4 regions of the Paenibacillus sp. FSL R5-0527 genome follow, and region 2 is predicted to be linked to each of the others. Evidence: riboswitches for the same ligand, from Rfam matches in the RefSeq annotation. Region 2 holds a riboswitch; each other region holds the start of a gene.
What was found. A riboswitch is a leader RNA that binds a small molecule or an ion and turns the genes downstream of it on or off. The one in region 2 is predicted to bind cyclic di-GMP.
Positions count from the first base shown of each region.

Region 1: linked by a shared signal. The riboswitch ahead of NYE69_RS25750 (S-layer homology domain-containing protein) and the one ahead of NYE69_RS16665 (transglutaminase-like domain-containing protein) in region 2 are both predicted to bind cyclic di-GMP.
Region 3: linked by a shared signal. The riboswitch ahead of NYE69_RS08305 (polysaccharide deacetylase family protein) and the one ahead of NYE69_RS16665 (transglutaminase-like domain-containing protein) in region 2 are both predicted to bind cyclic di-GMP.
Region 4: linked by a shared signal. The riboswitch ahead of NYE69_RS26670 (chemotaxis protein CheA) and the one ahead of NYE69_RS16665 (transglutaminase-like domain-containing protein) in region 2 are both predicted to bind cyclic di-GMP.

Region 1 is NZ_JBBOYI010000001.1:5,797,670-5,805,754, reverse strand. It holds gene NYE69_RS25750 (S-layer homology domain-containing protein) at 1-2,684, opposite strand, end outside; cyclic di-GMP riboswitch class I at 2,834-2,926, opposite strand; gene NYE69_RS25745 (hypothetical protein) at 3,256-4,077, shown strand; gene NYE69_RS25740 (hypothetical protein) at 4,259-4,477, shown strand; partial or broken gene NYE69_RS25735 (GntR family transcriptional regulator) at 4,518-4,669, shown strand; gene NYE69_RS25730 (AraC family transcriptional regulator) at 5,274-6,137, opposite strand; gene NYE69_RS25725 (L-fucose isomerase) at 6,727-8,085, shown strand, end outside.
Region 2 is NZ_JBBOYI010000001.1:3,799,299-3,807,383, reverse strand. It holds gene NYE69_RS16680 (collagen binding domain-containing protein) at 1-1,893, opposite strand, end outside; gene NYE69_RS16675 (hypothetical protein) at 2,077-2,532, opposite strand; gene NYE69_RS16670 (response regulator) at 2,707-3,846, opposite strand; gene NYE69_RS16665 (transglutaminase-like domain-containing protein) at 3,978-4,784, opposite strand; cyclic di-GMP riboswitch class I at 4,801-4,883, opposite strand; gene NYE69_RS16660 (MFS transporter) at 4,990-6,372, opposite strand; gene NYE69_RS16655 (LysR family transcriptional regulator) at 6,499-7,389, shown strand; gene splB (spore photoproduct lyase) at 7,428-8,085, opposite strand, start outside.
Region 3 is NZ_JBBOYI010000001.1:1,873,338-1,881,422, forward strand. It holds gene NYE69_RS08300 (NCS2 family permease) at 1-924, shown strand, start outside; cyclic di-GMP riboswitch class I at 1,317-1,432, shown strand; gene NYE69_RS08305 (polysaccharide deacetylase family protein) at 1,505-3,001, shown strand; gene NYE69_RS08310 (nucleotide sugar dehydrogenase) at 3,062-4,384, shown strand; gene NYE69_RS08315 (glycosyltransferase family 2 protein) at 4,412-6,367, shown strand; gene NYE69_RS08320 (polysaccharide deacetylase) at 6,370-8,064, shown strand.
Region 4 is NZ_JBBOYI010000001.1:5,998,194-6,006,278, reverse strand. It holds gene NYE69_RS26675 (WIAG-tail domain) at 1-2,502, shown strand, start outside; cyclic di-GMP riboswitch class I at 3,112-3,200, shown strand; gene NYE69_RS26670 (chemotaxis protein CheA) at 3,336-5,531, shown strand; gene NYE69_RS26665 (chemotaxis protein CheW) at 5,558-6,052, shown strand; gene NYE69_RS26660 (methyl-accepting chemotaxis protein) at 6,081-7,910, shown strand; gene NYE69_RS26655 (CheR family methyltransferase) at 7,914-8,085, shown strand, end outside.

The sequences.
Region 1 (8,085 bases), 2.0 Mb from region 2:
GCGATACCTTTGGAAGCCGTTGGCTCGATAAGCTCTTCATCGGTCTCGCGGTCCACATGGTGGATCGTTACAATACGCTCCTGACCGGTATTGCCTTGGGCATACTTGAATACGAATTGCTGCACCTGATCTTCCGTGAAGGTGTACGGCACTTCATAAGCGTGCGGTTTGTAAACCGCCCCCGTAACGGTGTCTGTGTAATCTTTGGCCGTCAGGGTAATTTTTTCGCCTACTTTGCCCGAACGCTCAGTTGGATTGAGCAAGTCTTTACCTGTCTGTTGATCCACGTATCTGACGGTCAGAGTCCTGCTGTCATCCGGTTCGGTGGCGTTGGCTGTGTAGTAGAAGATATGCGGAGCGTTTTCCACGCCGAGCTTGTAGCTGGAGCTGGACTTCACCGGGGTGTAGCCCGGGATGCCAATCGCTTTGAGCTCGAGCGTTTGCCCGGTCACGCCTTCAACCGTAGTTGGGTCAGCGAGTTTCTTGTTGGTGCCTTGCTCGAGGTACTGTACTTCTACGCTTTGCTTATCGGCGACGTAGTAGAAGGTGTACTCGTTATTGCCCTCGGCTTTAACCACGTACTCGGCAGTTTTGTTTTCCGGAGTGTAGCCCGGAATTTCAGCTGCCGTCAGAGTTACAGTTTCGCCGGTGTGTCCCGTCACAGTGCGAGGTTCGATCAGTTCATTCCCCAATTCCTTCTCCACGAACTTCACTGTAACGGTTTGTTCGCTCGGTGTGTAGTAGAAGATATGCGGAGCATTTTCCACGCCAAGCTTATAGTTGTAAGTTGGCTCCACCGGGGTGTAGCCCGGGATGCCGATCGCTTTGAGCTCGAGCGTTTGCCCGGTCACGCCTTCAACCGTAGTTGGGTCGGCGAGTTTCTTGTTGGTGCCTTGCTCGAGATACTGCACTTCTACGCTCTGCTTATTAGCGACGTAGTAGAAGGTGTACTCGTTATTGCCCTCGGCTTTGATCGTGTACTCGGCAGTTTTGTTTTCCGGAGTGTAGCCCGGAATTTCGACAGCCGTTAGAGTTACTTTTTGCCCAGCGACACCTTTTACCGTAATTGATTGAGCGAGTTCCTTTTCTGTTCCCTGCTCCAAATAATGAACGGTAACTGTCCGTTCAACCGCTTCCTCATAACCAAACCAAACTGTCGGTGTCGGATTGGTAGCGGTAAGCCGGATGCTAACAGGATTTTCTCCTACCTTCAACTGATACCCGGCAATGTTTTTGGCCGATACGGAATATTCCGCAGCCCCGATCGGCAAAGCCTCATTCCCGTTTTGATCCTTGTAGTACTCGCTATAAAGCGATTCCGCGAATTCCGGCCCTTCCACTTCAACGCCTTCGGCATTGACAGGCTTGCCGCTCGCATTGACTTTATAGCCCTTCATGAGGATGGAACCGTTGCCGATGCTTACTTTCGGCACCTCAAAATCCTTCGAAACTTTCTCGCCCGTAACATTCGTATATTCGATTGTCGTTTTGCCGTTCGTAGGATAGAGGACATTAGAAACGGGGTTTTTGGATTGGTCCAAGACCACTTTGTAAGTTAATGTAGCAGGTTCACCTTCGGCGATATTGCCGACGTCCCAAGTAAATGTCTCGGTTGCGGCGTTCCAAGTTACCGTACCTTGCGATGCGGAATAATCCTGAGGACTGACTTGTTCGCCTTGTTTCTTGAGATTGAACATGTCTCCCATCGGATCAACGACTTTGGCATTTTGAGCCGCATAGGAAATCTTTCCGGCCATTTCGCGGAAAATCGTGTTCAATTCATCGCTGTTGGCAGGGAAGTAGCCTTCGCTTTGAATGTCTTTTAACACATTTATCGCGTTGCTGTTGTTTGAAACTTCCAAGCCTACCGAAAAGATCTTGAGCCCTGCATCTTTGGCGATTTTTGCTTCGGAAATGGTACCGATGCCGTTATCCTTGACTTGATAATTGTTAATGTTGTAGGTGTCGTTTTTACAGTTAAAACCAAAGATATTACAATCATAGTTTTTAAAAGTAAAATCTGCACCTGTCCCAAGGGTTTTTCCGTAATCAAAACTCGTAATCGAAAAGTTGTTGCTGCTGTTAGGCCAGTTGAATCCTTCAGCATGTGTTCCCTTGAAGCTGAATGTCGGTTCACCGTCGCTTAACAACACGATTATTTTGTTTTGCGCGATACTGTTCGCCAACAGGTCACTAGCTTTCTTCAAGCCCGCCTGGATATTCGTTCCGCCGGTCGGTTCAATACCTTCTATGGCATTTTTCAAAGCGTTCTTATTGCCAGCACCTTTAAAACCTGAGACAAGGGTAGAGGATTTATTAAATGAGACCACAGCGATTTGGGTGGAAGAGTTTGGTAACAGCAAATTATCCACAAATTTCTTTGCGGCATCTTTAGCGTTATCCATCTTCGATGGTGTAAACCATCCGCTTCGCTGGTCCATGCTCCCCGACTTATCGATGACCAGCACGATGTCCGAGCTTGTCCGGACGTTTTTTCCCTCAGCCTTGAGCGTAATTTCCCATTCGCCAGGGCTCCCTGTAGGTTGGGCGGTTTTGCTCAATTGAATGGCTCCGGGATTCGGCCAGACGGGGTCCCCCAAACTTGCGCCGAAGACGGACAGGGGGCTGGCAAAAAGCGAAAACATGCAAATCCAGGACAATATTATTTTTAACCCGCGTTTCATTGGTTCCTCCTCATTTTTTCATAGAATTCCTCCCTTTCAGGCACTAATTTTCTACCCTCCTTGCTTTGGGTATATTATATATCTCACGGAAAAATCCGTTGAGAACGAGGTGAAAATAAAAAAGGCTGCATAAACAATAGTATTCATTGTTATGCAGCCGGACGGTCATTAATTCGCTTGTCGAATTGTTAGACTCCAAGGCTTTGCGACCTAATCTTTCGATTAGTGTGCCGAATATTCGATTATAGTTAAAAAGACCTGCTCGTAGTAAAATATTACTAATATCCTATCAAACAATTTCAATATATTTCAAAAAAAAGCACTTGTCAACAATGTAATAGATAAAATAATCACAGTATAGACAATCCAATCTTCTAAAAAATGGGAAATATTCACAAAGAAAGGGCATACTTTTTTTGGGATATTATCGTAAAAAGACAAACGGTGTTCCTCTTTTTTCAATGGTTAAATAATTTCAAACATTAAATAGCAGAAATGACACAGAACTAGTGTAGCATTGTTATACAATAAAAGAAGCGCATGAAATTTTGGTTAAAGGAGCTCAAATGTATTGAACAAAAAGGCACTCCAGTTTGTAATAGGTATCATGATTTGTTCGGCGATTCTATCGGCTTGCGGGAATATAACAAGCGCGCCTGCTTCCACGGAAAAAACAAAAACAGAAGTTACTCAAACGAAAAATGAAACCAGCCCTGCAACTGATAATAGTAAGGGATCTCAAAAAACAATCAGTCTCGATGTCGATGGCGAGATTTATAAGGTGGCAGTAAAAGACGAAAATGCGGAGAAATATACCTTTGCCGTTAAAACACCCAAAGGAATGGTCTGGATTCCTGCGCCTACGCTAGAGCAGCGTCCTGATACGGAAAGTTATCCAGAGTACTATCCTACCGAGCCTTTTAGTATATATCTAAGTAATGCAAAAGATAATACGCTGGATATCAACACATCGACGAAACTTCTAACCCTCCCCCTCAAAGATGGCGAAGCCGATGTCGAAGTTGATGACTTATTTGCCGTAAACGATACGATTTTATATCATACCGTTTCCGATTTTCGTGGTGGCGCTCAGCCTCTAAGACAACAATTATGGGCAATGAATGTTAATGATCCAAGCAGCAACAAGGTCATCGAAGAATTTCATGCCTCTGGAGGCAGATTTTATCATTATACAATAGATAATTCGGAAGGTTTGTACGTGGGCGTTTACACTACGCCAGGCAATCCGGATGGGAGTTACACCAATGAAGCATTTGTCTATAACACCAAAACCGGTCAGAAAGAGATACTTAGGGATTTCGAATTCGATAGCGGGGAAATTCAATTTACTTATGAAGGAAAAAAACATTTATACGAACTGACAATAAAGTAAAAATAGAAAGTGCGTCGTGAATATTCACGACGCACTTTCTAATGAACATATCGATTCGCCATTAAACATTATAACGTTTATCCAAAAGAGGCGAGTAAAGTGAAAGAAAGATTCGTTCTCCGCCATCTTAAACGGGGGACCGGAGAAAAGATCGACGTCGTGGACGGAAAAATAGAATGGGGTGGGAGACGGTTTCGCCAGCGGGATCATCCACGGCGAGCTGGAGGGCTTCGCCAGCAGGATCATCCACGAGGGCTTCGCCCCTGTGCAAACCGTCCGGTTTGCGGCCGCAGCGGGGATACTGGCGCATACCGTGCCGGGCGACACCCCAATGGCGGCGGAGGCGGAAATCCACCGGGGGATGGAGCAATCCTCCCCGGGGATGTGGAAAGGTAGGTAAACAGGGTCGTGAGTTTGCCTGTAAAGATAGACCGTTATATTTGCAAATTAAAAACATCATCAAGGAGCGGATTCTCCACGGCGTTTACCCGCTGGGGACGAAATCCCCTCCGAGCAGCAGCTTGAGCAGGAGTTTGCAGTAAGCAAGATTACTGTCCGCGGGGCGATTCAGGAGCTCGTTCAGGAGTTTTACGATGCATAAGAAACGCCTGCGCGCCAGTGTACGGCGTTCACTTATTCCAATAAAGGCTGTCCTGGCAGGGGTTCCAATCCGCTTCTGGAGAGCCGGGGGACATTACTTTTGTCGGCTCGCGCTTTTTTGCTGGCACCGTGCGAACGGAGGGGACCAAATGCAAAAATGCATTTGATTTTTCCGCAAACCGCCATTTTCGAGCAAGCGAAATGCAAAAATGCATTTGATTTACAGCCGTTCGATAAAAAAGTCTCTTTTGACCGGATATGAACTGCACATTTGCATTTGAACCCCCCGTTTCGAGGAGTTTCGACGAAAATCGCCTGCACTTTTGCAGTTCGTAGCAGTTCGTAGCAGGTTCGCAGCAGTTCGCAGCAGTTCGCAGCAGTTCGCATACCGCTCTAGTCTCTTCTTTATCCCCGTCTATCCCCCATACCCAACGTAAGAGAACAACTTTTCTTCGGCTTATCCTGCGCCCCCACTTGATGGTTTAGCGGACAAATCCGTCGCTACGGTTTAGTGGACTACTCCGATTCTGCGTTTTACCGCACACTTCCGCTGCTCAACGCTCGGAACGCTCATCGCGCTTTTACTTTTCCGGTGCTCAACGCCCGTCCCGTTTTTGCTTTTCCGCGTCCCGGTAGGCGCTGGGCGATTGGCCGGTCACTTTTTTGAACAGCATGGAAAAATACTTGTCATTCCCATACCCGACGCGGGAAGCGATTTCATGGATTGGCGCGTCGCTATCCGACAGCAGGCGTTTGGCCTCTTCGATGCGACGGGTGATCAGGTAGTTGACGGGCGAATCGCCCAGTTCCTTTTTGAACAGGTGGGATAAATAATGCTGGCTGACGTACAGCGTGTCGGCGATTTCTTTTAACGTGATGCTGCGGGTGTAGTTTTTATCGATAAATTGCTTGGTCCGGACCGTGATTTCGTTTTTGTCCTTGAGCGGGTCAAACGGATGTTTGACGTCGACGATCCGGTACAGGAGCGTAATGAGCGACATCAACAGGTTGTTGCTGAGCGTTTCGTAGCCCAGTACCTGTGAATCGCACTCCTGCAGCATTTCGGACAGGCAGCTTTCCACTTTGTAGGCGTATTTTTCGCATGGAATGACCGGTTCCACGTACGCGGGAAGCAGCTGCCCTTGCGGGACGCCTTCGATATGCACGTTATTCAAGCCGCAGTAAATCAATTTGAACGGTTCCGGGCTCAGCGAGCGTTCCTCGTGCGGTACGCCGGCGTTGTATACGGCCACGTCCCCGGGGCGAACCTCGTACGTTTTGCCCGCGATCCGGAATTCTCCGGCACCTTCCACAATATAAATAATTTCGCAAAAATCATGGATCTGCGGCGGGGCGTAAAATCGGCGCTCATCGACGACTTGGCCGGCGAACAGCAGCTCGGGCGTTTTTTTGAAGCGAAAACGGTCGCTTTTGCGATGCGGAATTTCGATTTTCGGCACGCTAGGGTTCCTCCCCCACGATCGGATGGATACGCCTATTATATCCCAAGCGGGTGAGGTTGGAAAAAAAAGCTGGACCGTAGGCTTCACATTTCAACAAGCCGATATGATCGGGAGGCGGTTTAAGGTTTTCGCGGTCTGCCTGGCCGGGCGTTCTGATTGGAAATCTCCAATGGAATCAGAAATGAAGTGGGGATGCAGCAGTTTGATTGGATTTTTCCAATAGATGAATCCCAGCATGGCGCAATACAGACGATTAGAGCGGAATCTATTGGATATTTCCAATGAGAGGTCAAAAAGTCGTTGGATATCTGGCAATCTATTGGATTTTTCCAATGAAGGATGGGGTAGCGACGGGCTGAGAGGATCACTAGTGTACGGAACGCGAAATTCTCGCTTGTGGCAGGCCGCATATTTTCAATGGATGCGCTATTTGGAAGCTATGCCGGGGCGGATGAACGGGGCTTGCGGGAGAGGTTCACTTTTTTGCGGTTTTGTGCTGCGAATAAGGCAATATAGTAGGTTCACGAAGCCGGTTAGCTCATTTTAAAATGAGACCATATTCCAAGGCCAAGGAGGCAGGACAGGTATGGTTGAAAACGATTACAGATGGAGAAACGGATTTCCGAAAATCGGCATTCGCCCAACGATTGACGGCAGACGGCGAGGAGTCCGCGAATCGCTTGAGGAACAGACGATGAACCTGGCCAAGGCGGTTGCGCGCCTGCTCAGCGCCGAGCTGCGTTATCCGAACGGCCGGCCGGTGGAATGCGTCATTGCCGACACATGTATCGGCGGGGTAGCGGAAGCGGCGGCCGCGGCAAAAAAATTCAAGCAAGCCGAAGTCGGCCTGTCAATCACGGTGACCCCTTGCTGGTGTTATGGCACGGAAACGATGGATACCGACCCGCTGATTCCGAAAGCGGTGTGGGGCTTTAACGGCACCGGGCGGCCGGGGGCGGTCTATCTGGCGGCGGTCTTGTCCGCGCACGCGCAAAAAGGGCTGCCGGCGTTCGGCATTTACGGGGAAGACGTGCAGGACGAAGGCGACGACCGGATTCCGGACGATGTGCAGGAGAAGCTGCTGCGTTTTGCCCGCAGCGGGTTGGCGGCGGCGATGATGCGTGATCAGGCCTATCTCTCGATGGGATCGGTATCGATGGGCATCGCGGGTTCGATGGTGAACGACTCCTTTTTCCAGGAATATCTGGGCATGCGGAACGAATACGTTGACATGAGCGAATTTACGCGCCGGATCGAAGAGGAGATTTTTGACCCCGAGGAATACAAGCGGGCGCTGGACTGGGTGAAAAACAACTGCCAGGAAGGGCCGGACAACAACCCGGAGCATCTGCAAACGTCCCGCGAGCGCAAGGATCGGGAATGGGAAACGGTCGTCAAAATGACGCTGATCGCGCGCGATCTGATGATCGGCAATCCGCGCCTGGCCGAGCTGGGCTTTGAGGAGGAAGCGCAGGGTCATCATGCGATCGCCTCCGGATTCCAGGGGCAGCGCCAGTGGACGGATCATTTTCCGAACGGGGATTTTATGGAGACGCTGCTGAATTCGTCGTTTGATTGGAACGGAACGCGTTCTCCTTATGTAGTGGCCACGGAAAACGACAGCTTAAACGGCGTCGGCATGCTGTTCGGGTACCTGCTGACCAATACGGCGCAGATTTTTGCCGACGTGCGCACGTACTGGAGCCCTTCCTCCGTGGAACGGGTGACCGGCTATAAGCTGGAAGGCCGCGCGGCGGGCGGCATTTTGCATTTGATCAATTCGGGCTCGGCGGCGCTGGACGGCACCGGCGAACAGACGAAAAACGGCGCGCCCGCGATCAAACCGTACTGGGAAATCAGCGCGGAAGAAGTCGAACGCATGCTCAAAGCAACGCAGTGGCGCCCGGCTTCGGTGGAATATTTTCGCGGCGGCGGGTTCTCGACC
Region 2 (8,085 bases):
CGGATCATAGCTTTTTCCTGCTTTACGGCCGTTTTCCTGTGTTTCGGTATTCGGCTTAAACGGAGCCTGGAGTGGGTACGCAACTGCAGGTGTATTTTCCGTCCAATCCAATGTTGCCTCGTTCAGATACGGATATTTGTCCGGAGTAAACTTCGTACTGTAGGTAATGGTGTACTTATCCGTAATTTCTTCGTTAAACGTTAAAGTAAACCCTTTGGTTGGGTCTTCAACCTCTAAATCGTATGTGGAACTGGTTACTGTTTTCCCCGGTGAGGTTACTTTAACGCTGCTCGGAATAAATTCCAAACCGCCGCTCGTAAACGTATCCTTGATCACCAGGTTCGTCATCGGCTGCTTATCCTCGTTGACGACGATGTTCCAGGTGATTATCTTGGCGCTGTAATCGACACCGCCAAATGATTTTACCCCAATCCCGCTCTTGAAGGTGAACGAATCGGAACCCTTTCTCTCCTTGCCGTCGACCGTTGCATAGATGTCATTAGTAACCGGAGTATCCTTATAAATGCGGTCTATCGCTTTGGTTTGATATTCAATGTCATAGGCGGTAGTAACCTCTGATTCAAATTGCAAATCGAACCCGTTTTTGCCGTTGTCATCGGTCACCGGAAATACTTGGTACGTGATGCTGTCAGCCGGTTCGTTCGTTCCTGGCTTAAGCACTTTGACCGAATCCTCCACCAGCTCCATGCTGTTGTTGAAACGGTCATGAATCAGCCTTTCGCCGGCTGGGGTTATCGTCTTTTCACCATAATTGTATTGCACTCTCCAGGTCACCGTCTGAGTCTCTTTATCGTAGGAGGTGTCCTTTTTGGTGAAAAGCGGCGTGCGGGTAATCGTAATCGTCTCATCATCCGCCTTCGAAACGCCATTGTCTCCGGTCAACTTCGCGCTGTTCGTAAATTCGGTCTCTTCCTCACCCGTTACCAATGTCGTGTATTGAATGCGGTAAGCCGAATTGATGCTTGGCTGATTAAATTTGACCTGGAATCCCGAACCGTCCGGTTCAACGGCCGTTCCGTAGGTTGCGGAGCCAGGTTCGACCAAATTCCCCAAGTCAGGCCCTCTGTCGACATTCGGAAGCAGCTCGTAAACCTTGATCGAGCTTTCATCCAGCTTCAGTCCCGGCGGAATCTGGTCGGATACTTTCGCATTGTCGATCTTCTCGAGCGAGGTATTGACGTCGATCGTCCAGGTGATGGATTTGTCCTTGTCGGCAATCCCGGTCTTTTTCAGGAGCGATCCGTCCTTCGGCGCGAGCTTGATCACAGCATTTTGCTCTCCCCCCTGAATCGGGAAAGAAATCGGCACATCCGCTCTGCCCTTGATCTCTTCGCTAAGCACCGTATTAACCTTAAAGGTGCCCCAGACTCTCGAATTGTCGACGTTTTCGTTGAACACGATCTTCACATCGCCGTTCGTACCAACCGTGAAATCGGCGATTGAACTGCCGTCGTCGATCGTCAACTTGCCGTTTACCTCGTTGAAAATTTTAAATTCCTTAGGGATTTTGAATTCAAATGTGCTGCCGTTTGTGTAGCCATGTCCATCCGGCAGCTCCCATTCGTATTCGATGCTGACGGCGTCTCCCAACTTGGAACGCTGCTGATTGGCGGGATTGTAAACCGCGTCGATTACCGTCCCCTTCGCATCCTTAACGAGGACTCCCTTAATGATGCTGTCTACATTTTCAGCCGCAGCCGCAATCGCAGCTGCAGGGGCAGCCAGTCCGTATGTAGCATCGGTCGCACTGAACGCAGCCTCTCCGCCGGAAGCTTCATCCGGATTTGCGCTGACCTGCGCCGCTCCCATACCAAAGACGCCTTGAAAGAACAACGCGCCGGCCATGAGTAAAGCCATCCATTTTTTCTTCATGCTTTTAGAGCGCTCCCTCCTTACTTCATATGTGTTCATCTATAATACCTTGATTTTTTTCCAGTTCCCTCCTCGTCCGTTTTATGTAATTGGGCGACGCTTTCATCTTAATTCGTTGTTCTGAACAAATTCTCAACAAATTATAAAAAAATTCAACAAAAATTATGATTATTTTAATAGCTCTCACAGTTCTAATGCGAAAGTTGTCTGATCCCCTGCTTCAAAGCCCAACGTATAAAACGCAAAGAAATTTTTTTTCTTCACGGCCTCCACCAGCCAGTGGCAAAAATCGCTAACTTCGTCGGTTTCCCGGCTTCGGCCGTCCCGATAGACTACCAGGGGGTAAACGAACCTCAGCTTGACCTCGCCGCGCCACTCAAAGCGAAAAAAATTTCTGCCCTTCCGGCGTTGCAGCGAAAAATGATAGTCCCGCTCCCGCTCTTGCAACAGATAAAACTGACCATTGCAAAAAAATACAGGGCCATGCCGCGTAGCTACGATCCCTACCCGGTTCCCCCGGTAATCCATATAGAAACCCCTGCTCCGTTTCCTTTTATCCTGCTTCGTCAATTCGATCTCCGTCAGCGAGGGCAGTTCCACCCCCCGCGAATCGTCCCTGAAATGGCCGACTACATTCATCTCCAAAAAACTCCCTTAATTGCGAACGTTGCGAAAAGGCTGCAGAAAATTCGACTGAAATGGTTCATTCGGAGTATACGCGCGAGGTCTATACAAATTCTGAACAAAAAAACCGGCCAACGGCCGGTCAAGATTGCTTGTTCTATGATAAAAAAACGCCGGAAGCGGGCGGCGTTAACGTGCCTGTCCCGCTTTCTCCGTAAATTGTCCATACCATTCCGTTATGTAGTGGCTGGGCTCCACGTTCAGTTCCTCCTTCAGTACGGCTGCGAGTTCGCGGTACTGACGGTGCACCATGGCAAAGTTCTGCTGCAGTGCGTATATTTTCATGAGGGCAAAATAAGGCGCCTCTTCCTGGGGATGAAGGGTGCGGATGTTGTGATAGTAAGCTCCCGCCTTCTCCCAAAGCTCTTGCCCGAGGTACCAATCGGCGATCGCCAGCGAAGTGTGAAGCCAAATGGCTTTGAGCCGCTGGCGCTCGCTTTCCGTCCACCAGTAATCGTATTCCTGCAGATAATCTCCGGTGTAGATTTTCATCGTCTCCAAATATGCGTCCAGCGAATCGCCGGACACGGCCGGCAGCGCAGCCAGCTTGGCCTCCCAATCGTCGATATCCAAGCGGACCTGATGGGTATTCAGGATGTAACCCTCCATCGTATTCACAATTTGAAAATGATCTCCGTAAGGCTTAAGCGTTTTCCGAATATGGTACACGGACGTATATAATTGCGAGTTGACCTTGTCCGTCTCGTATTCCGGCCATAAGACATCGATCAAAGTAGACTTTCGGACCAACCTTCCCCGGTGCTGCAAGAGATAAAGAAACAACTCCTGCGCCTTTGTTGTGCGCCACTGCAGAAGGGTCGGCTGTCCATGTCGCGCCTCCACCGTTACCTGCTTGAACAAGCATATTTTGATATCCTGTTCGGAACCGGAGACTTGCTCCTGTCCCGCTTTCAGCCGCTCCTGAATCCGATCCACGGTTTTGGCCAGGCGCTCGGCTCTGATCGGCTTGAGCACATAATCCAGAGCGTTTAACTCAAAGGCTTTTATGGCATATTCATCATACGCCGTGACAAAAACGATATGTATCTCCGGTCTTGCTTCCAAAATCCGTTCCGCCAGTTCAATACCGTTGATTTCCGGCAGGCTGATGTCCAAAAACAGCACATCCACACGCTCTTGGAGAATTTCGCCCATCCCCTTGACGGGATCGGTAAATTTCCCGACAACCTCCACGTCGGCAAGCTTCAACAATAACCGTTCCATATAATTCAAGGCCAATTGTTCATCATCCACAAGTATTACTCTCATAAGAGCCAGACTCCCCCGCTTGGTTACTCTTCCCCTTAATAAGAAGATTAGCATATCCCGCCCAAACAAAGAAGCCTTGAACAGTCGTTCAAGGCTCTTTTTTTTCCTATTCGTCTTATTATTGAATTGGCTTAGTATAACTTGTCCGCCTTATATTTCGAAGCATCTTTGATCATCGTAAAAGCGGTCGTCGTTCCCTTCCAGCCGGCATCGGCCGTCGTGTCGATAACCACCCAGCGTCCGTTCATATAAACTTCATTCCAGGCGTGATACGTTTTCACATAATCGGAAGCCCCCATCGCCAGCTTGGCCGGAACCCCAACGCTGCGCAGCATCCCCGCAAACAGGGAGGAAAAGCCGTAGCAGGTGTCCTTCTTGGCAGTCAAGGTACGCTCGATATTCGGCAGGTAATTCGATGTAGCGGTAAACGCCAGGCTGTCGTCGTATTTGATGGTGCTGATGATGTAATTATAAATGGCCTTCACTTTATCTTCATCGGTAGCCGCATCTTTCGTCAGCTCCGCCGCCTTCTTTGCCGCCAGACCGTCTATATTCCAATTCACATTTTGCGTCGAACTTAGATAGACCGGCGTCTCATCCTGCAAATCAAGCTTCACCGTATCCTTCTGGACAAGGCGGTACGTAGTCCCTTTAATCTGTTCCAACAGGCTGATCGTGTAATCCCCGTTGCCCATTTGCAGCGGGAACGTCTCTTCTTGGGCACCGTAGGTCAGATTATAGGTATACTTGTTGTTCCCTTTCTCGATCACCAGCTTGGTCTTGACATTCAGCTTCACGTCGTAATGAATGGTGACCGCTCCCCGAGATAGGTTGTCCTTATTGAGCCAGCCCTCAAGTTCGGCCGCCCGCGCCCCTGTTCCGCCGAAACCGGCAAATAAAAGTACGAGGGTCAACGTTGCAAACATCAATTTACGCATAAAAAATAAAACCTCCTTCGGTAACTGGCTGCCAGTAAAAAATTTACAGGCCCTGTAGCTTTGCGTCCCTGCCTTTCGACAGGTTTGCCATTATCGTGTAAAGTTTTATGTCTTTCTTTATCTCTATCGGAAGCGCAGGCGTCATTTGTTAGCCCTACAAGACGAAAAAATCTAAAATTTTTAATATTTTTTTGCGACTTTAGTCTCAGTTGAGAGACGAACTTTGCAGTCGGAGCCGTTCATTTCGCAAAAAGTAAAAATAATAAAAAAGTACCATAATCATCTCCAAAGCTGCGAGAATGAGATAGATATTACTGTACACGCCGGAATTCGCAAACAGGTTTAGCGGGTTCCAATGCACGCTGCCGCCTTGATCCACAGCCTTGCTGTAGACGCCGGCCGCCACCGCGCCGGAAAGAAAGTTCGACATCGACAACAGCCCCATGCCAACCCCGGTTTGTTCCTTGGCCAGCGTCCGCGAAATCGTGCCTGTCAAGGCAATTTGCATAAACATCTGTCCGACGTTGCCAAGGATCAATAATATTGCAATGATGGGGACCGCCGCTCCCGCGAAGATCGAGATCAGGGTAAAGCAAACCAGCAGCAGCATGGACGCGGTGCAAAACACAAACGGGTTGCCCTTGGCATCCGCCAGCTTGCCTCCGGCTCTGCCCAGAACAGCCGACACCGCCGCCCCCGGAACCATAGCGAAGCCAATCCAGCCCGAGGCAAGTCCGTTGACATCCGCCAACAGCTGCGGCGTCAAGAACGGGAGCGCGTAACCGATCCCCATCGCCAGTATGGATATGAGCAGCCCCAGAGTATAACTTCTGTTGCGGAAAAGCTGCGGATCCACGAACGGATGAGCCGCAGTCCGGTTGCGGATAAAAAACAACAAGAACAGGAGCAGGCTGCCCAGATAGAAGGTAACTCGGCCATAAGTAACGCCCAGCAGCAGCAACGCAACCGCACCGCCAAGCAGACCGGCCCCCAGCCAATCGACTTTGCCGTATTTGGGCGCCTGCTCGCTTAAATAACGGCGGTAGAACGGCAAGGCGACAAGCATCAGCATCGGCATGCAAAACAGCCAACGCCAATCGACCAGACTGACGATTAGCGCCGAGACGACCGGTCCGATCGCCCCCCCGACAGCCAGTCCGGTTGCCGTGATGCCGAGCGCGTATCCGCGGCGTTCGGGCGGAAAGTGGCGGACGGGAATGATCATCGCCGCCGCCGGAATGACCGCCGCTCCCGCCGCCTGCAAAACCCGCCCGGCCAGCACCATCCAAAACGCCTGGGCGGCAAGTCCGGCGAGCGAGCCCAGACAAAACACGGCCAAGCCAAACGTGATTAAATTTTTGAACCTGAATACATCGGCCAATTTCCCGTAGATGACCGATCCGATCGCATAGATCAGCATATAAATGGTGGATACCCAGCTAACCTGTGCCACGGATAATTGGAACTCGTTTTTAATTTCCGGCAGCACGATATTAAACATCGTGGCGCTCATCGACGAGAGCACCATCGTAAACGCCAAAATACGGATCAGCTTTTCGGCTGAATTACCCTCTGCCTGCTTTCTCATAACAAATCATGCCCCCTGAAAAACCTTTGTTATGAGATATTTTATATTTGCATATTGATAATTAAAAATATATATTTAATTATAAAATCATATACTGAAGTATATTGATAGAAAGGAATGAACGGTATGGAATTGCTGCAGCTGCAATATTTTCAGACGGTCGCCCGCTTGGAGCATATGACAAAAGCCGCGCAGGAGCTTCATATCGCCCAGCCCGCGCTAAGCAAAACGATCGCCCGCCTGGAACAGGATTTGGGCGTGCCGCTGTTTGACCGGCAGAGCCGGCAAATCCGGCTCAACCACTTCGGCAGAGCGTTTTTGAAAAAGGTGGATCTCGCGCTGAACGTGCTTGAGGAAGGCCGGAAGGAAGTCGCCGATCTGGCGGGAACCGAACGGGGAAGCATTCATCTGGCGACGAACAACCTGGGCCGGATTACTTCCGCTATAAGCGCCTACCGGACTGAGCATCCGGAAGTGAATTTCCGCATTTTGCAAACGCCGCCCGCTTCCATGGAGGAGTTGGTAAATTTGCTGGAAAACGGCGAGGTGGATCTGTGTTTCACCGCCGCTTCCATCGATCATCCAGATATCCGCGAGCAGCCGGTGCTGGACGCCGAGGTGTTTTTGGCGGTGCCGCCCGGCCATCCCTTGGAACGGCGCAGCAGCATCCGTCTGGAGGAGGTGGCGGGCGAGCCTTTCATCGAGTATAAAGCCGGCCATCCGTTCCGGAAAATAAACGCGTCATTTTGCCGCGAAGCGGGCATTTCGCCGAACATCGTCTGCGAGGTGGACGAACCGTCCGCTTTGGGCAGCCTGGTGCAGGCCGGACTTGGCGTAGCTTTTATGCCCGCATGCCGCAGAGACGAGACGCCGCCTTATAAAATGCTGCGCCTCGAAAGCCCCGTATGCCGGCGCGTCTTCAAGATCGCCTGGCTGGAGCGGCGGTATCTCCCCAAAGCGGCCCGCAGCTTCGGCCGGTTTTTGGCCGAATATTACGCGGAGCTTCAGGCGCCGTAAGCTGCACCGCCATCCTCCGGCGTCCGGCAGGCCGCCGGTCAGGTAAAATACTCCAGCTTCGCCTTCGGAAAAAAATCTTTCATATAACCGAACAGATGCGTTTTCAAATCCTTCTCTTCCTCTTTCGGATAGATATATTTGCCGATGCCGTATTTGCCCCATTTGTATCTGCGTTTTTCTTCATCCAGTTCCAGCTTGGTCATCGGGTAATTTTTCTCGATCACCCGTTTGGCCGGTTTCGTGAAGCGGTGCTGAATGAATTCGAACGTAAGGTCCTCTTTCGCCTCGGCCGGCAGTTCGGCATCCAGCCGTTCGAACATATGGCGGTACCCGTCCTCCCATCCTTCGTGAATGTAAATGGGCGCGACGATAAAGCCAAGCGGATATCCGGCCCGGGCTACCTTCCCCGCGGCTTCGATTCTTTGCTCCAAAGGCGAGGTGCCCGGTTCGAAGTTTTTAATGATGTAATCGGCGTTGACGCTGAACCGGAACCGTGTTTTTCCGTTATGCCTCGCATCCAGCAAATGATCGACATGATGAAACTTCGTGACGAACCGCAGCTTGCCGTACTCGGACTGTCCAAAGTGCTCGATCGCCCGCCTTAGCGTATGGGTCAGATGGTCGATGCCGACGATATCCGAAGTGCAGGAAGCTTCAAAACGGGTGTATTCCGGGGCGCGCTTGGCCATATACCGG
Region 3 (8,085 bases), 1.9 Mb from region 2:
TTGAAGATGAGCAACCTGATCGGCGCTAATCTGTCGGGGGTAACGGACACGTCCGCCACGGTTCCCGGCAGCAGCATCAACTTCACGCTGGGCGATTTCGTCCATAGCCCCGATGTTCAATTAACGTTGATCGGCTTGATCCTGATTGCCATTTTGATGTCGCTGCGGGTTAAAGGAGCGCTGTTGATCGGGATTATCGCCACCACCATTATCGGTATTCCGATGGGCGTTACTAACGTTTCCGGGCTTTCCGGCGCCAGCTGGCTGCCCGCTTTTGACAATCTTGCGGTGGGCAAGCTCGATCTGGGTGCGGCTTTGCATCTGGGTCTGTTTGAAATTGTTTTTGTTTTCACGTTCGTTGAATTGTTTGATACGTTCGGCACTTTGGTCGGCACGGCTACCCGCGCCGGCTTGATGAAAAACAAAGAAGAAGGCGAGAAAAAAATCGGCAAGGCGATGCTGGTGGATGCGGTTGGCGTCAGCGCGGGCGCGTTTCTTGGCACCAGCACGATCACTTCCTATGTAGAGAGCACCGCTGGTGTGGCCGAAGGCGGACGCACCGGGCTCACTTCGGTAACGACGGGGATCTTGTTCCTCCTGGCGCTGTTCATCGCGCCGCTGGCCGGTGTTGTGCCGAGCGCGGCAACGGCTCCGGCGCTGATTATCGTCGGCGTGCTGATGATCGGCCAGGTCAAATCGATCGAATGGGATGACTTCCTGCATGCATTCCCGGCGTTCTTGACGATCGTATTGATGCCTTTTACCGGAAGCATCGCCAACGGGATCGCCGCCGGTTTGGTCTCTTACGTCATTCTGGGCGGATTCAACAACCTGTTCACCAAAAACAAAGTCAAAATCCATTGGCTGATGTGGGTGCTGGCCGTGCTCGTACTGGCGCGTTATATCTTCCTTGGCACCGAATAATTTAATGAAAACCGGATCGACCAACAAGGGTGTCCTTCTCCGTCAGGAGCAGGCGCCCTTGTTTTGGTTCTACCGCCGCCCACTGGAACGACAAACCGCCTACCCTTCAAAATAACGACATAAATTACCTCTATTTCTCCCAAATGAACGGATATCGCCGGAATAGCAACATTTTTTGCCTTTATTTTTCTGCTGGATTATCTCGGAGCAATACAAAAGAGCACCGCAGACTTATCGGCGCGCTTCTTTAAGCTCCATTTCTAGGCTGTTTGGCATGGAAAGAAACGGGTCCCCATTCCTGAATATTTTTTTGTGAATCCGCTTTTTTTCATAAACTATGGATTGATTTCCAGCCGGAGTCGATTATAATAAATTTGAATAATTAAATAAAGCGAAGTCAAAGGCAAACTATTCGAAAGGATAGGACGCAAAGTTTGGAGTCTAAAGCGTGCGCAAGCCGCGGTGAGAATTGCGGTGCAAGCTGCGCTATGATTGTCCGGCCGCCATGTAAGTATGGCGGTCTTTTTATTTTGAAGATTTTGATTGGAAAAAATTAACTTTCACAAAAGAAGGTGAACTAATGATTTCGATGGTAGGAAACGGCGCCCGGTCGATTCGGATCGGATTAGTCACAGCTCTGCTAGCGTTTTGGGTGGCCGGCTGCAGCGGGGCCAGTCCGCAGGCGGACAATGGGAATGGGGCCTCCCCCATGTCCGGGGCGCAGACCGCCTCATTGCAGCAGCAGCCGATTGCCCGATATACGGGGGAACCGAGCAAAACATTGTCTTTTGTCTATACGGCCAAAAAGGAGCTTTCCCTAACGTTCGACGGTTTGGGCGACCGCGAGACGATCGAGCGCTTATTGGATGAACTGGACAAGCATCATATCAAGGCGACGTTTTTTGTCCCGGGCATGCGGGCGGCCGAAGAGCCGGATTTGGTCAAGGAACTGGCCAGCCGCGGCCACGAGGTGGAGAACAATACGTTGACGCGCGCCGACTTGACGACCTTAAGCTATGAGGAAATTTATAAAGAAATCAACCGTACCAACGGTTTGATTGCCGACGCGACAGGCATGCAGCCGCAGTTCGTCCGGACCCGGGGGGCCCGTATGAGCGAAGACGTTCGCCTGGTGGCGGCGCAAACCGGACTAAAGGCCGTCGTTTCCTACAACATCAATCCGAAGGACAGCGACATGCAAAGCGCCAAGGAAATCGGCGATTACATACGGAAGTACATTAGCCGCGGCGGCATTATTGCGCTAAATACAGACGTGAATCCCGAGGTGGTTTCCTCCATTTCCTATATTGCGGCTGCGGCGAAAGAAGTAGGCTATAAATTGGTGCCGCTCGCAAAGCTGGTGCGTGACGGCGGCGAGCGGAAGCCGCTGGAGCAAATCCCGGGATACGATGCCGCCCGGATCAATCCCGATTACGAGCAGGCGGACTATAATCTGATTTATAACGCCAGCGACATCGCCAAATGGAACCCGCACGGCAAGAAGGTCGTCGCCCTGACCTTTGACGATTGGGGCAGCGATTTGACGGTTACTCGCCTATTAAAGATCCTGGAGGATCATGACGTCAAAGCGACCTTTTTTCTGCGGGCCAACGGCGTAGAGAACAACCCGAACCTGGCCAGAGCTATCGTCGAAGAGGGTCACCTTGTGGCGAATCATACCTACAGCCATCCCGTGATTACGCAAATCCCGCCCGACGAGCTGCAGGAAGAAGTGGTCAAGGCGCACCGCATCATCACCGAAGCGATTCAGCAGCAGCCGGCGATGCTGTTCAGGCCTCCAACCGGGGAGATCAACAAGGAGACGGCCAAGGTGATCGCGGCCACGGGGTATAAGACGCTCGCTTTGTACGATGTGACCACCCTGGATTGGAATTCCGACCATGACGCGCAGTACATTTTAAACGGGGTGCTGAAGCAGACGACCAACGGCAGCGTTATTTTGCTGCATATGCTTGACGGTCTCCATACGCTGGAAGCCTTGCCGGAGGTAATCGACCAATTGAAGCGGCGGGGTTATTCCTTTGTGCTTCTGGACGAACTGTACGGGATGAAATAAGGAACGAACGCTTGCTCAGCAACTATGGATACTCATCGGGAAATGAACGGAGTTGAATTTATGGATTTTGATCAGTTATACACACATATTGCTAAGCGGACGGCTAAGCTGGCTGTCGTTGGACTGGGGTACGTAGGTTTGCCGCTGGCGGTCGCGTTTGCCCGCAAGGCTGACGTCATCGGGTTTGACGTGAGTCCCCGGAAAATCGCCGATTACCTTGCGGGGAAAGATCCGACCGGCGATGTCGGGGACGCGGCGATCAAGGCGAGCTCGATTGACTTTACCTCGGATGAGGCGAGGCTGGGGGAGGCTTCCTTTTACATCCTGGCCGTGCCTACGCCGGTTCAAAACGATAAAGTGCCCGACCTTACTTATGTCAAGAACGCCAGTGCGAGGGTCGGGAAACATTTGCGCCCCGGTTCGGTCGTTGTCTACGAGTCGACGGTTTATCCCGGCGTCACCGAGGAAGTGTGCGTTCCGATCCTGGAGGCGGAGTCGGGGCTTACATGCGGGGTCGACTTTAAAGTCGGCTATTCCCCCGAACGAATCAATCCGGGCGATCAGGTTCACCGGCTCGAGAACATCGTGAAAATCGTTTCCGGCATGGACGAGCAGACGCTTGGTCTTGTGGCCCAGGTTTACGAGCTGGTGATCGAGGCGGGGGTTTACCGGGCCGAAAGTATCCGCGTGGCCGAGGCGGCCAAGGTGATCGAAAACGCCCAACGCGACATCAATATCGCTTTTATGAACGAACTCTCCATGCTGTTTCACCGGATGGGAATCGACACGAAAGCGGTGCTGGCCGCGGCGGGAACCAAATGGAATTTTCTCAAATTCACCCCGGGGCTGGTCGGCGGCCATTGCATCGGCATCGATCCTTACTATTTAACTTATAAAGCGGAAGATGCGGGGTACCATTCGAAAATCATTTCCGCGGGGCGGCGCATCAACGACGGGATGGGCAAATATGTCGCCCGCAGCATCGTAAAGCTGCTGATGCGCCTGCGGAAAGATTTGTCGGATGTGAAAGTCGGTATCCTCGGCCTGGCCTACAAGGAGGATTGCCCCGATTTTCGCAACACGAAGGTCACGGATATTATCGCAGAGCTGAAGGAATATGATATCCAGCCGCTTGTCTGCGATCCGCTGGTGGAGCCGCGGCTCGTGTACGAAGAGCACGGATTGGAGTTGGCGCAGCTGTCCGATTTGCGGGATTTGAACGTGGTGGTGCTGGCCGTGCCTCACAGGGAATTTCTAAACATGGCTCGTGAGGATTACGACCGGTTGTTCGGGGCGGACAAGAGCAAGGTGTTTATCGATATTAAAGCCGTGTTCGATAAATCCGAATTCGAAGCTTCGGGTTATCATTACTGGAGCCTGTAAAGGGCCCATCTTAAAGGTTAAGGGGCAATGAACTTGAGGAAAAAGAACAAAGCACAACAAAAGCCGGTTGAAGTTCTCTCCACGCCCAAGGCGGATCGGCGGCTGCTTGCCCATGTCCCCGATCCGGAGAACATCCGCAAAGCGTCGGACCGCAGAGGCATGTTGCGGTCAAAGGACGATGGGTCCGGTGAATCCGCCGATCATGGCGACAATAAGATGCCCCGTCTGCTCAGCTTGCGCTATGAGGCTGATTTTCCCGTCTCGCTGCTGCCCGTGGGAGCCGATAAGAAAGGGAAAAAGGCGGGCGCAAAGTCCAAAATAAACGGCATGGCCGCGGACATTTCTTCAACGGGGATTCTGGTGGAGCTGGAATCGGAGATGGCCGAAGCATGCCGTGAAGGCGATGTGTTCGAGCTGCGCTTCAACATTCCGCCGGGGACGATGCCGGAGGGTTTTGAGTCGAAGGTGAAAATAAAAGCATCGGTCGTTCGCAGGTTTACCCGTGATACGCCGGACGGGGAGAAGCCAATGGCGGCGCTTGCTTTTGAAAGCAACCTTTACAATTACTTTCAGAAACGGCGTTGGGGCTATTCCGTGTATACGGCCAGCGGCTTGCTGTTTGTCGCCATGACGATTATTTTGCTGATGCGCGCCGAAAGCATCATCTATTTCAAATACAATATCCTGCTTTATTTATACAGTCTAACGGCGGCCGTATTTTTGCTGACGCGGTATTTTTTTGGGGCTTTGTACCGCAACGTGCCGGTCAATCCGGATTATACGCCGGGCGTGACGATCATTATCCCTTGTTTTAACGAAGAGCAATGGATTCAGCGCACCGTGCTCAGCTGCATCAATCAGGAGTATCCGATCGACAAGCTGGAAGTGATCGTTGTGGACGACCGTTCGACCGACAGATCGGTGGAGCGGATCAACGAGATCGTCGAGCGCCTGCATAAGGAAGCGGAGCGGTTTGACATTCGGAATCGCCTCAGGCTGGTTGTCTTGCCGGAGAACGGAGGCAAGCGGGTCGCTTTGGTCAAAGGCGTGGAGATGGCCAAGCACGATTTGGTCGTGTTCGTGGATTCGGACAGCTTTTTGGAGCCGGACGCCATCCTTCACCTCGTGCAGCCGTTTCAAGATCCGAAAATGGGCGGGGTGGCCGGCCGGACGGACGTGGAAAACAAATATACGAATTCAATTACCAAGCTGCAGACGGTGCGCTATTATATCGCGTTTCGCATCATGAAAGCGGCGGAATCCTGGTTCGACAGCGTTACCTGTCTATCCGGTCCGCTGTCATGTTACCGGAAAGAGCTGGTGCTCAAATACGCGGACGCCTGGTTGAACCAGAAATTTCTCGGCCAGCCGGCCACGTTCGGCGATGACCGCAGCATGACCAACTTCATTCTTCGCTCCCATCGGACGGGGTACCAGGACAACGCGATTTGTTCCACCATCGTGCCGTCCAAGCTGGACGTCTTCCTGAAGCAGCAGATGCGCTGGAAGCGCTCCTGGCTGCGGGAGTCGCTGCGCGCCGGGACGTTCATCTGGCGTAAAGAACCGTTCATGGCGCTGTTTTTTTACATAGGCCTGATCGTTCCGATCGCCGCTCCGATCGTTGTGTTGTACAATCTCGTGTATGTGCCGCTCGTTTACGGCGTTTTTCCGGGCACATTTTTGATGGGACTTATATTGATGGCATTATTGATGAGCTTTGCGCATCTGTTGTTCCGTAAAAGCAAACTTTGGATTTTCGGCTTGGTATTCTGTGTTTTTTACGAACTGGTGCTGCTTTGGCAAATGCCGGTCGCCTGGGTCACGTTCTGGAAATCCACCTGGGGTACGCGGGAAACGCCGCAGGATGTTGAGGCCAGAGCCAAAAAAGAAAGCCGCAAAGCGAACAAACGGAGAAGATCATTGTTTAAAAATCTTTTTAATGATTCCCACAAGGACAAGGGTTCATACAGTGAGGTTGACTGACTATGGGAAAAAACAAGCCGCGCAAGGCGCTTGATGTCGGACGCAAAGAGCGGAACAAAGCGGTCAAATCGGCCGTTCAATTTGTGGTGCTGGCTATGGTGCTGGTGCTGCTGGTGCATGCCGTGGCGGGAATCCACCGTTACCGGGAGCCGGACAAAGCGGCCTGGCAGCAAACGCGGGGATTTATCGCCTTGTCCTATTATGGAGTGGATCGAACCGGAACGCGCGGTCTGATCGCCAAAAGCCGTCTGGACGAGCAACTGCAAATTTTGCGGCAAAACGGGTATGTCACGGTTTCGCAGCAGGATATTCTTGATTTTTACGAGCACGGCAAGCCGCTGCCCCCAAGGGCAGTGTATCTAAGCTTTGAGGACGGACGCAGCGATTCCGCCTTGTTCGCCCAGCCCCTGCTGGAAAAATACAATTATAAAGCGACGATGCTTTCCTACGCCGACCGGCTGGACGTCGCGGACCCGAAATTTCTGGCGGGGCCGGAGCTGCTTAAGCTGACGCGCAAAGGGTATTGGGAATTGGGGAGCAACGGTTACCGTTTGACCTATATCAATATTTTTGACAAGGACGGGCGGTACGTTGGAACGCAAACCGAGCAGCAGTTTAAGAATAAAGACGAGGCGCGTTACTATACGCACTATTTGATGGACTTCATCCGCGACGCCGATAAGGTGCCTTTGGAGAACCGCCGGGAAATGGAAACGCGCATTAACCAAGACTACCGGCTTATGGAGCAGATTTATCGGGATAAGCTGGGATTCGTTCCGAACGTGTACATGATCATGCACGCCAATTCGCTGCACAACGGAATGAATCCTTTGGTGGAAAACGTGAATTCCCAGAATATCGAACGGCTGTTTAAAATGCACTTTAACCGCGAAGGGCAAGCCTTTAATGACAGCGGCGGCGATTTGTACGATTTGACGCGGCTGCAGCCTTCCCCCGGCTGGTATCGCAACCATTTGTTGATGAGAATCGCGGGGGACACCGGGGAATCTTACGATTTCTATCAAGGCGACAAGAAGCGGGCCGATCATTGGCAATTGCTTGGCGGGGCCGCTGAATTCAGGGGCAACCGCATCATCCTGACCTCCCCGGAAAGCGGTAAAGGCCTGCTTTATCTTAAAGGGAGCGACGGCTATCAAAATGTGAAGGTATCGCTGCAGATTGCGGGGAACATTATCGGCTCGCAATCGGTATATTTGCGGTACGACCGCAAGGCCGATGCTTACGTAAAGGTGGTCGTGGAAGACAACCTGCTTCGCGTCGTGCAAAAAGAGCCCGGACAAACGGAGGAAAAGACGTTGATTTCCCGGGACCTCGGCAGTTTAAAAGGCGTATCGGAGCAGACGGCGATTGGGCGCAAGCTGGAGGTGGCGGTCGCCGGCAGCGGGTTGACCCTGCAGGTCGACGGGGCGGCCGCCGCGCCGGAAATCCAAATCGCGTCTGCGCTTGCCGCAGGCGGTTTGGCTTTGGAAGCTTCGGCAAGCGAGGAGCATAGCCAAGACCCGGTGTACGACGGTGTGTTTGACGATGTGATTGTTTCCGAGGCAGGGCAAAGCGGCACGGATGAGCCGCCGGGCAAAGTGCTGTTCTCGAACGGATACACCCCGCTGCAAAAGGCGGTCAACGGCGTTAAATGGACGTTTGACGCACTGGTTGATTGGGCGGTTGAAACCTTTTAAATGAAGAAACCAGAGGGCCTT
Region 4 (8,085 bases), 2.2 Mb from region 2:
TTGTCGATAAGCCGGGCACATCTTCAGTCCAGAGCCGTGGATGCCGACGTGCTGGCCGCGGAGTCGGTCGGTGCCGAGCATCTGCAGCGGAGCGCGGTGCAAAGCAGGAATCTCGCCGCGGAGTCGGTGCAGAGCGCCCATTTGGCTCCCGAGATCGTAAGATCGCTGCATCTGGCGAAGGAGAGCATAGAGGGACGGCACATCGAGGATGCAGCGATCGCATCCCGCCACATTGCCGCGAAATCGGTGCAGGGCGCTCATCTGGCTCCTGAAGCCGTAGGGCCGCAGCATTTGGCGGAGGCTAGCATAGAGGGGCGGCATATTGGGGAAGCGGCGATCGCATCGCGCCACATTGCGCGCGAAGCGATCGGGAGTGCGCACCTGTCGGCCGAACTGCAGCGAAGCGGGCTGCTGCCGGCAGAAGGGATCGACGGTGAGGATATTCACCCGCTGTCGATAGGCCGGGCGCATCTGCAGTCTGAAGCCGTGGACGGCGAGGTGCTGGCCGAGGGAGCGGTTGGCGGCGAGCATCTGCGGCGGGGAGCGGTGCAAAGCGGGCATCTCGCCGCAGAGTCGGTGCAGGGCGCTCATCTGGCCGCTGAAGCCGTAGGGCCGCAGCATCTGGCGAAGGGGAGCGTAGAGGGGCGGCATATTGGGAAAGCGGCGATCGCATCGCGTCACATAGCCGCGGAGTCGGTGCAGGGCGCTCATCTGGCTCCTGAAGCCGTAGGGCCGCAGCATTTGGCGGAGGCTAGCATAGAGGGGCGGCATATTGGGGAAGCGGCGATCGCATCGCGCCACATTGCGCGCGAAGCGATCGGGAGTGCGCACCTGTCGGCCGAACTGCAGCGAAGCGGGCTGCTGCCGGCAGAAGGGATCGACGGTGAGGATATTCACCCGCTGTCAATAGGCCGGGCGCATCTGCAGTCTGAAGCCGTGGACGGCGAGGTGCTGGCCGAGGGAGCGGTTGGCGGCGAGCATCTGCGGCGGGGAGCGGTGCAAAGCGGGCATCTCGCCGCGGAGTCGGTGCAGGGCGCTCATCTGGCCGCTGAAGCCGTAGGGCCGCAGCATCTGGCGAAGGGGAGCGTAGAGGGGCGGCATATTGGCGAAGCGGCGATCACTTCCCGCCACATTGCCGCCGAGTCGATCGATGTCCGGCATTTGTCGGCCGAACTGCAGCGAAACGGTCTGCTGCCGGCAGACGGTATCGGAGAAGAGGATATTCATCCGCTGTCGATAGGCCGGGCGCATCTGCAGTCCGAAGCCGTGGACGGCGAAGTGCTGGCCGAGGGAGCGGTTGGCGGTGAGCATCTGCAGCGGGGAGCGGTGCAAAGCGGGCATCTCGCCGCAGAGTCGGTGCAGAGCGCTCATCTGGCCGCTGAAGCCGTAGGGCCGCAGCATCTGGCACAGGGGAGCATAGAGGGACGGCATATTGGCGAAGCGGCAATCGCATCGCGTCACCTAGCCGCAGAGTCGGTGCAGGGCGCTCATTTGGCCCCTGAGTCCGTGCGGGCGCTGCATCTGGCGAAGGAGAGCGTGGAAGGCCGGCATATCGAGGAAGCGGCGATCGCATCCCGCCACATCGGCCCCGAGTCGATCGATGTCTGGCATCTGTCGGCCGAACTGCAGCGAAACGGGCTGCTTCCGGAAGAAGGGATCGACGGTGAGGATATTCATCCGCTGTCGATAGGCCGGGCGCATCTGCAGGCTGAAGCCGTAGACGGCGAGGTGCTGGCCGAGGAGTCGGTCGGCGGCGAGCATCTGCGGCGGGGAGCGGTGCAAAGCGGGCATCTCGCCGCAGAGTCGGTGCAGAGCGCTCATTTGGCTCCTGAGTCCGTGCGGGCACTGCATCTGGCGAAGGAGAGCGTGGAAGGCCGGCATATCGAGGAAGCGGCAATCGCATCGCGTCACATCGGCCCCGAGTCGATCGATGTCTGGCATCTGTCGGCTGAACTGCAGCGAAACGGGCTGCTGCCGGAAAAAGGGATCGGTGGCGAGGACATTCAGCCATTGTCGATAGATCGGGTACACCTTCAGGCCGGTGTTGTGGATGCCGACATTCTGGCCGAGGAGTCGGTCGGCGGCGAGCATCTGCAGCAGGGAGCGGTGCAAAGCGGGCATATTGCAAACGCGGCGGTCGGCAGCGCACAGCTTGCCGATGAAGCGATTGCCTCGCGCCACCTGAAAACCGGCGCGGTCGGCGCGGAGCACCTTGCCTTTACTCCGGTCCAGACGCTGCTGGACCAGCCGGCCAAACAGCTGTTTGGAATGTCGGCGTTTTTGTTGCAGCGCGATGAGGCCGAAACGCAAGTGAAGGTTGAATTTGAAGAGCCGTTTGCTAATCCTAACTTTGTTATCGTTGCAATGACGAACCATTCGGCTTTTTACGCCACGCTAAGCGAACAAACTCAGGAATCGGCCGTCATTACGATTTCCAGGCTGAAGGAAAGCCATGTCCACTACGGCTTCGTCATGTGGATTGCCATCGGAAACGCGCATTAGAGTGTAGGGCCGATAAGATCGTAGCAGGGCCGCCGAGTTTATTCGGCGGCTTTTTGCCGTGCCAGCCGGGCGGGGATTTATTCCTGTCTGTGCCTTATTCGTAGTGGGACTGACGGCATGGGCTGCGTATGCAGCGATGGGCCGTATCCATTGGAAAAATCCAATAGATTGACGGAAATCAAACACAATTTTGAACTCACATTGGAAGTATCCAATAAACTTCGCTTAAATCGCCCATTTTGCACCTTGCCGAGTCTCATCTATTGGAAAGTATCCAATCAAGCCTCCATATTTACGATTGAATTTCCATTTTAATTGGATATATCCAATGAGGTTTCGCCGGGGCTGTTTGTGGCTTCGCTGATCCGCCCTGAATCCGCCCTGAATCCGTCCTGAATCCGTCCTGAAGCTCCTGAAGCTGTCCCTGAAGTTCCTTAAAACTGCCCGGAACTGCGTCGGATTACCTAAGGCCTGGCCGTGATTCCGGCTGGAAAAACGGCTGCATATTTCGCCGGTCAATCGGGCTTTCTCACGGCTCAGACCGGCCGTTTTTAGTATTTACACAGCCTGCTCAGGCGTGTTAGTATGAAACCAACTAAAAAATAGCAAAGACTAGAAGGGCAAACTTGCCGAAAGACAAGGACGCAAAGCCACGGGCCTAAAGTACCAGCAACAGCTACGGCAGCCGGGTTTCTATAGTTGGATAGGCGTCCTCTCTTTCTTCGGGTTCTCTTTCTTCGCTAGAAGGTTCATGAAGAAGGAGTTTTTTTATGTCTGAAATTTGTCGAAAAAGCATCAATAATGTCGAATTATGTAAAACGGGGAGATAGTTTATGGCAGAACGAGAAAATAGCGATCCGTTATTAGAGGTCTATCTTCACGAAAATTCGCAGCTGCTCGAGCAGTTGGAACAGATCATCCTGGAATGCGAAGAGCTTAACGCTTTTCCGTCCGCCGCCATCCACGACATTTTCCGCATTATGCACACGATCAAAGGCTCCTCCACGATGATGAATTTCGATAACATCGCGGCTTTGTCGCACATCATGGAAGATCTGTTTGCGTTTATCCGCGAACATCAGCCCCGCTTGGCCGATTGCACGGCGTTGTCCGAGCTGGTGCTGCAGGGCGGCGATTTCATTAAGCTTGAGCTGTATAAGATCAGGCAGGGCGATTCTCCTGACGGGGACGCATCTTCGCTGAAAAGCAGCATTACCGGATATTTGGAAGAACTAAAAGCCGCACAGCATCCCGGGCCGGCTGTTTCCCCTCTTCGAGGCCCCGAGACCGGCAAACGTCAGGACGGTGAGGATTCCGCTTCCGGGGCTCATTTAAAAGCCGTTCTTTATTTTGATGACGATTACAACATGGAGAATGTTCGGGCATATCAAGTCGTTCACAGCCTGCAGGAAATGACCGAGCAATTCGCCTACTGGCCCGAGGACATTGCCGAAAATCCCGAAACAGCCTCGCTCATAAGAGAGCAGGGCTTCCAAATTCTGTTCCGGAACGGCGAATCCGCGGACACGGTAGCTGCTTACCTGTCGCAGGCGCCATCCTTAAAGCATTTGGAAATGATCAATTTGCCGGAACAAAGCCGGGCAGAGCCTGAGGCTGAGACGGCCGCCGCGGCAGAGACGCTTCAGCCGATACCCGAAGCGGAAGCGCGAACAGGAGAGTCTACGGCGGCACATTCTGCAGCGCACGCTGCAGCACTTTCTACGGACGCTGCACCAGCCTCCCCTTCCGAGCCGGGCGCCGCCGAACCCTCCCAGGTGCCGGGAGCGGCTGCCCGCACTTCGCAGGCGCCGGAGGCCAAAACGCAGGATATTGCCAGAGCTAATGCCTCGCAGCATTCCAGTTTCATCAGCGTGAATTTGGCCAAGCTCGACGAGTTGATGGACCTGGTCGGCGAGCTCGTCATCGCCGAATCGATGGTCACGCAAAACCCGGAATTGGCCGGACTGGAGCTTGAACAGTTTCAGAAGGCCGCTCGGCATCTGCGGAAGATCACCGGCGAAATCCAAGACAAGGTCATGTCGATCCGCATGGTGCCGCTGGTTAATACGTTCCAAAAAATGAACCGCATCGTACGGGATATGTGCAGAAAACAGGATAAGTCAGTCCGGCTGGAACTGCTTGGCGAGGATACGGAAGTGGACAAAAACATCATCGAGCACATCTCCGATCCGATCATGCACCTTGTGCGGAACGCGATCGACCACGGCATCGAAACGCCGGAGGAACGCTTGGCGGCAGGTAAGGAAGAATCCGCGACGTTGACCCTTGAAGCGAAAAACGTCGGCAACGAGGTATTCATTATCGTGCGCGACGACGGCAGGGGGCTGAACAAAGCGAAAATTTTACAGCGCGCCCGCGAGCGGCAAATGCTGTTCAAGGACGAGTCGGAGATGAGCGACCGCGAGATTTACAACTTGATCTTTCTCCCCGGCTTCTCCACGAAAGAGGTCATTACCGAGTATAGCGGGCGAGGGGTCGGCATGGATGTCGTGATGCGCAATATCGAAAGCGTCGGCGGGAATGTGTCGGTGGACAGCGCGGCAGGCGAAGGAACGACGATTACGATCCGCATTCCGCTGACGCTGGCGATTATCGACGGCATGAACGTGAAGGTGGGGAAAGCGAGATACACAATCCCGACGACGGCGATCAAGGAATCATTCCGCGCCGCCCCCGGCAGCGTGGTCACCGATCCCGACGGCAACGAAATGGTCATGGTGCGCGGGCAGTGCTACGGCGTACTGCGCCTTTACGAACGGTATAAGGTCAAGACCGAGATTACCGCGATGGAAGACGGGATTTTGATCATGGTGGAGCAGGACGGCACGCCGTTTTGCGTTTTTGCCGACGAATTGCTCGGGCAGCAGCAGGTTGTGGTCAAGAGCTTGCCGGCGTATATCCGTAAAATTCGGAACATCGGGGGCTTGGCTGGCTGCACGATGCTCGGGGACGGAAGCATCAGCCTGATCCTCGATGTCGGGGGACTCGTCAAGGCATCGGCATCATAGGACAACCAAGCAAAGGAGAGGGAGACATGGCGAATCAAGAGGCAAGCCTGCCGCTGGAGCAGGACGACGACACGCAGAAAGGAAAGTTCCTCACGTTTATGATCGGGAGCGATGTTTACGGCATCGAAATCAAATTCGTCACCGAAATCATCGGCATCCAGGCGATTACCGAGGTGCCGGAGTTGCCGGAGCATATCCGCGGCATCATCAATTTGCGCGGCAAAATCATTCCGGTCATGGACGTGAGGCTGCGCTTCAAAAAGCCGTTCCGGGAGTATAACGACCGGACCTGCATCATCGTCGTGGATATGAAGGACATTTCGATCGGGCTGATCGTCGACAGTGTCGCCGAGGTCGTCACGATTGCGGAAGAGGATATCGTTCCTCCGCCGGAGATCAAAAGCGGCAGCCAGCAAGGTTTTATCAAAGGGGTCGGAAAAGTCGGCGGCGAAGTCAAGCTGCTGCTGGACGGCGACAAGCTGCTTCATCATGATGAAGCGGAAAATTTAAGTCAACTGTAAACGAAAACCGCAACGGGGGTTATGGAAAATGATGAAGCTAACGATCAAAGCAAGATTAATCCTGTCCTTTAGTCTTTTGGTTCTCTCCCTGGTCGGCCTCGGAGTGTATTCGATCAATTCGTTAAACCAAGTGAATCAGCAGTCCACGGTCATCAGCGATACATGGCTCCCGGCGATGGATGCGGCCCATGTCATGAACACGGCCACTTCCGATTACCGGACCACCGAATTGCGGATTATTTTGGCGGAGAACGACCCGCAGGGATTGAAAGAGATGAAAGAGCGTTTAAATAATAAAGTCCAGGAATTGCAGCAGCTGATGACCGGTTACGAGGAGCGGACCCAAAACGACGAAGAGGCCGCCCGGCTGTATAACGTGTTTAAACAGGAGTGGGCCGGTTATTTGCAGATCAGCGACCAAATCATCGGATTGGTCGATCAGCATAAAGAGGCCGAAGCGCTGGAGCTCATGAGCGGAACCTCCGAGAAGGAATTCGATCAGGCTTCAAACGCTTTGCTCGATTTGGTGAAATACAATCAAACGAATTCGCAAAAAGCGAGCGATGATGGTGATAAAGCTTACGCCGGCACGATCACCATCCTGACTACACTTATTATCGTCATCACGCTGATCGCCATCGGCCTGGCTTTCCTGATCGTCCTCGGCATCACGAAGCCGATCCGCAAGCTGTCCGAAGCGGCCGAGGAAATGGCGCTGGGCAATGTAAACATCAACGTGGAGACGAAGAGCAAGGACGAGATCGGTCAATTGATGCAGTCGTTTGCCCGCATGATCGCCAGCATCCGCGAGCAGGCCCAGGCGGTAGAGATGGTGGCGAGCGGGGATCTGACCGTGCAGGTGAGAGTAAGATCGGAAAACGACCTCATGGGTAAAAAAATTCAAGAAATGATCGAACGCAACAACGAGATATTGACCAGCATCAATACGGCCGCGGACCAGGTGGCTTCCGGCTCGAAACAGGTGTCCGATTCCAGCATCGCGCTGTCGCAAGGGGCCACCGAGCAAGCCAGCTCGGTCGAGGAACTAACCGCCTCGCTGGAGGAGATATCCTCGCAGACAAAGCTGAACGCGCAAAACGCGAACGAAGCGAACAAGCTCGCGGCCGACTCGAAAAACAGCGCGCTCCAGGGCAACGAGCAGATGAAGGACATGCTGGCGGCGATGCGCGAAATCAACGACGCTTCCAGCAACATTTCGAAAATCATCAAAGTCATCGACGAAATTGCTTTCCAGACGAACATTTTGGCGCTTAACGCCGCCGTGGAAGCCGCCCGGGCCGGCCAGCACGGCAAAGGCTTCGCCGTCGTGGCGGAGGAGGTCCGCAACCTCGCGGCCCGCTCGGCGAACGCGGCCAAGGAAACGACGGATATGATCGAAGGCTCGATCGACAAAGTGCAGGAAGGCACGAGAATCGCCGACCAGACGGCCGCAGCGCTGCAGTCGATCGTGGGCGACATCGAAAAGGTGGCCAACCTGGTTGGCGATATCGCGATGGCCTCGACGGAGCAGGCGGCCGCGATCACGCAAATCAACCAAGGCATCTCGCAGGTGTCCCAGGTCATCCAAACCAACTCGGCGACCTCGGAGGAAAGCGCCGCCGCCAGCGAGGAGCTGTCCAGCCAGGCGGCTCTCCTGAAGCAGCAGGTTGCGCAGTTTAAGCTGAAGCGCAGCGGGTACGGAGGTTTTGCGGGATACAACGGCAGCCTTGAGGAATTGAATCCCGAAGTGCTTCGCGTCCTGGAAAACATGGGTCCAAAAGAGCGGAATCACGAGCCCTCCGGCGCTTCCGCGGCGCCCAAGATTCTCCTTAGCGACTCGGAATTCGGTAAATATTGAGGTATGATCCGCATTACGAACCAGGAGTTTCGGCAGCTGTCGGATTACATCCGGCTCCATTACGGGATTCATCTCAAGGAAGAGAAGCAGGCGCTGGTGATGGGCAGGCTGAACAACGTATTGATGAGCAAAAACTTCACCAGCTTTAAGGCCTATTTCGAATATATCGTCTCCG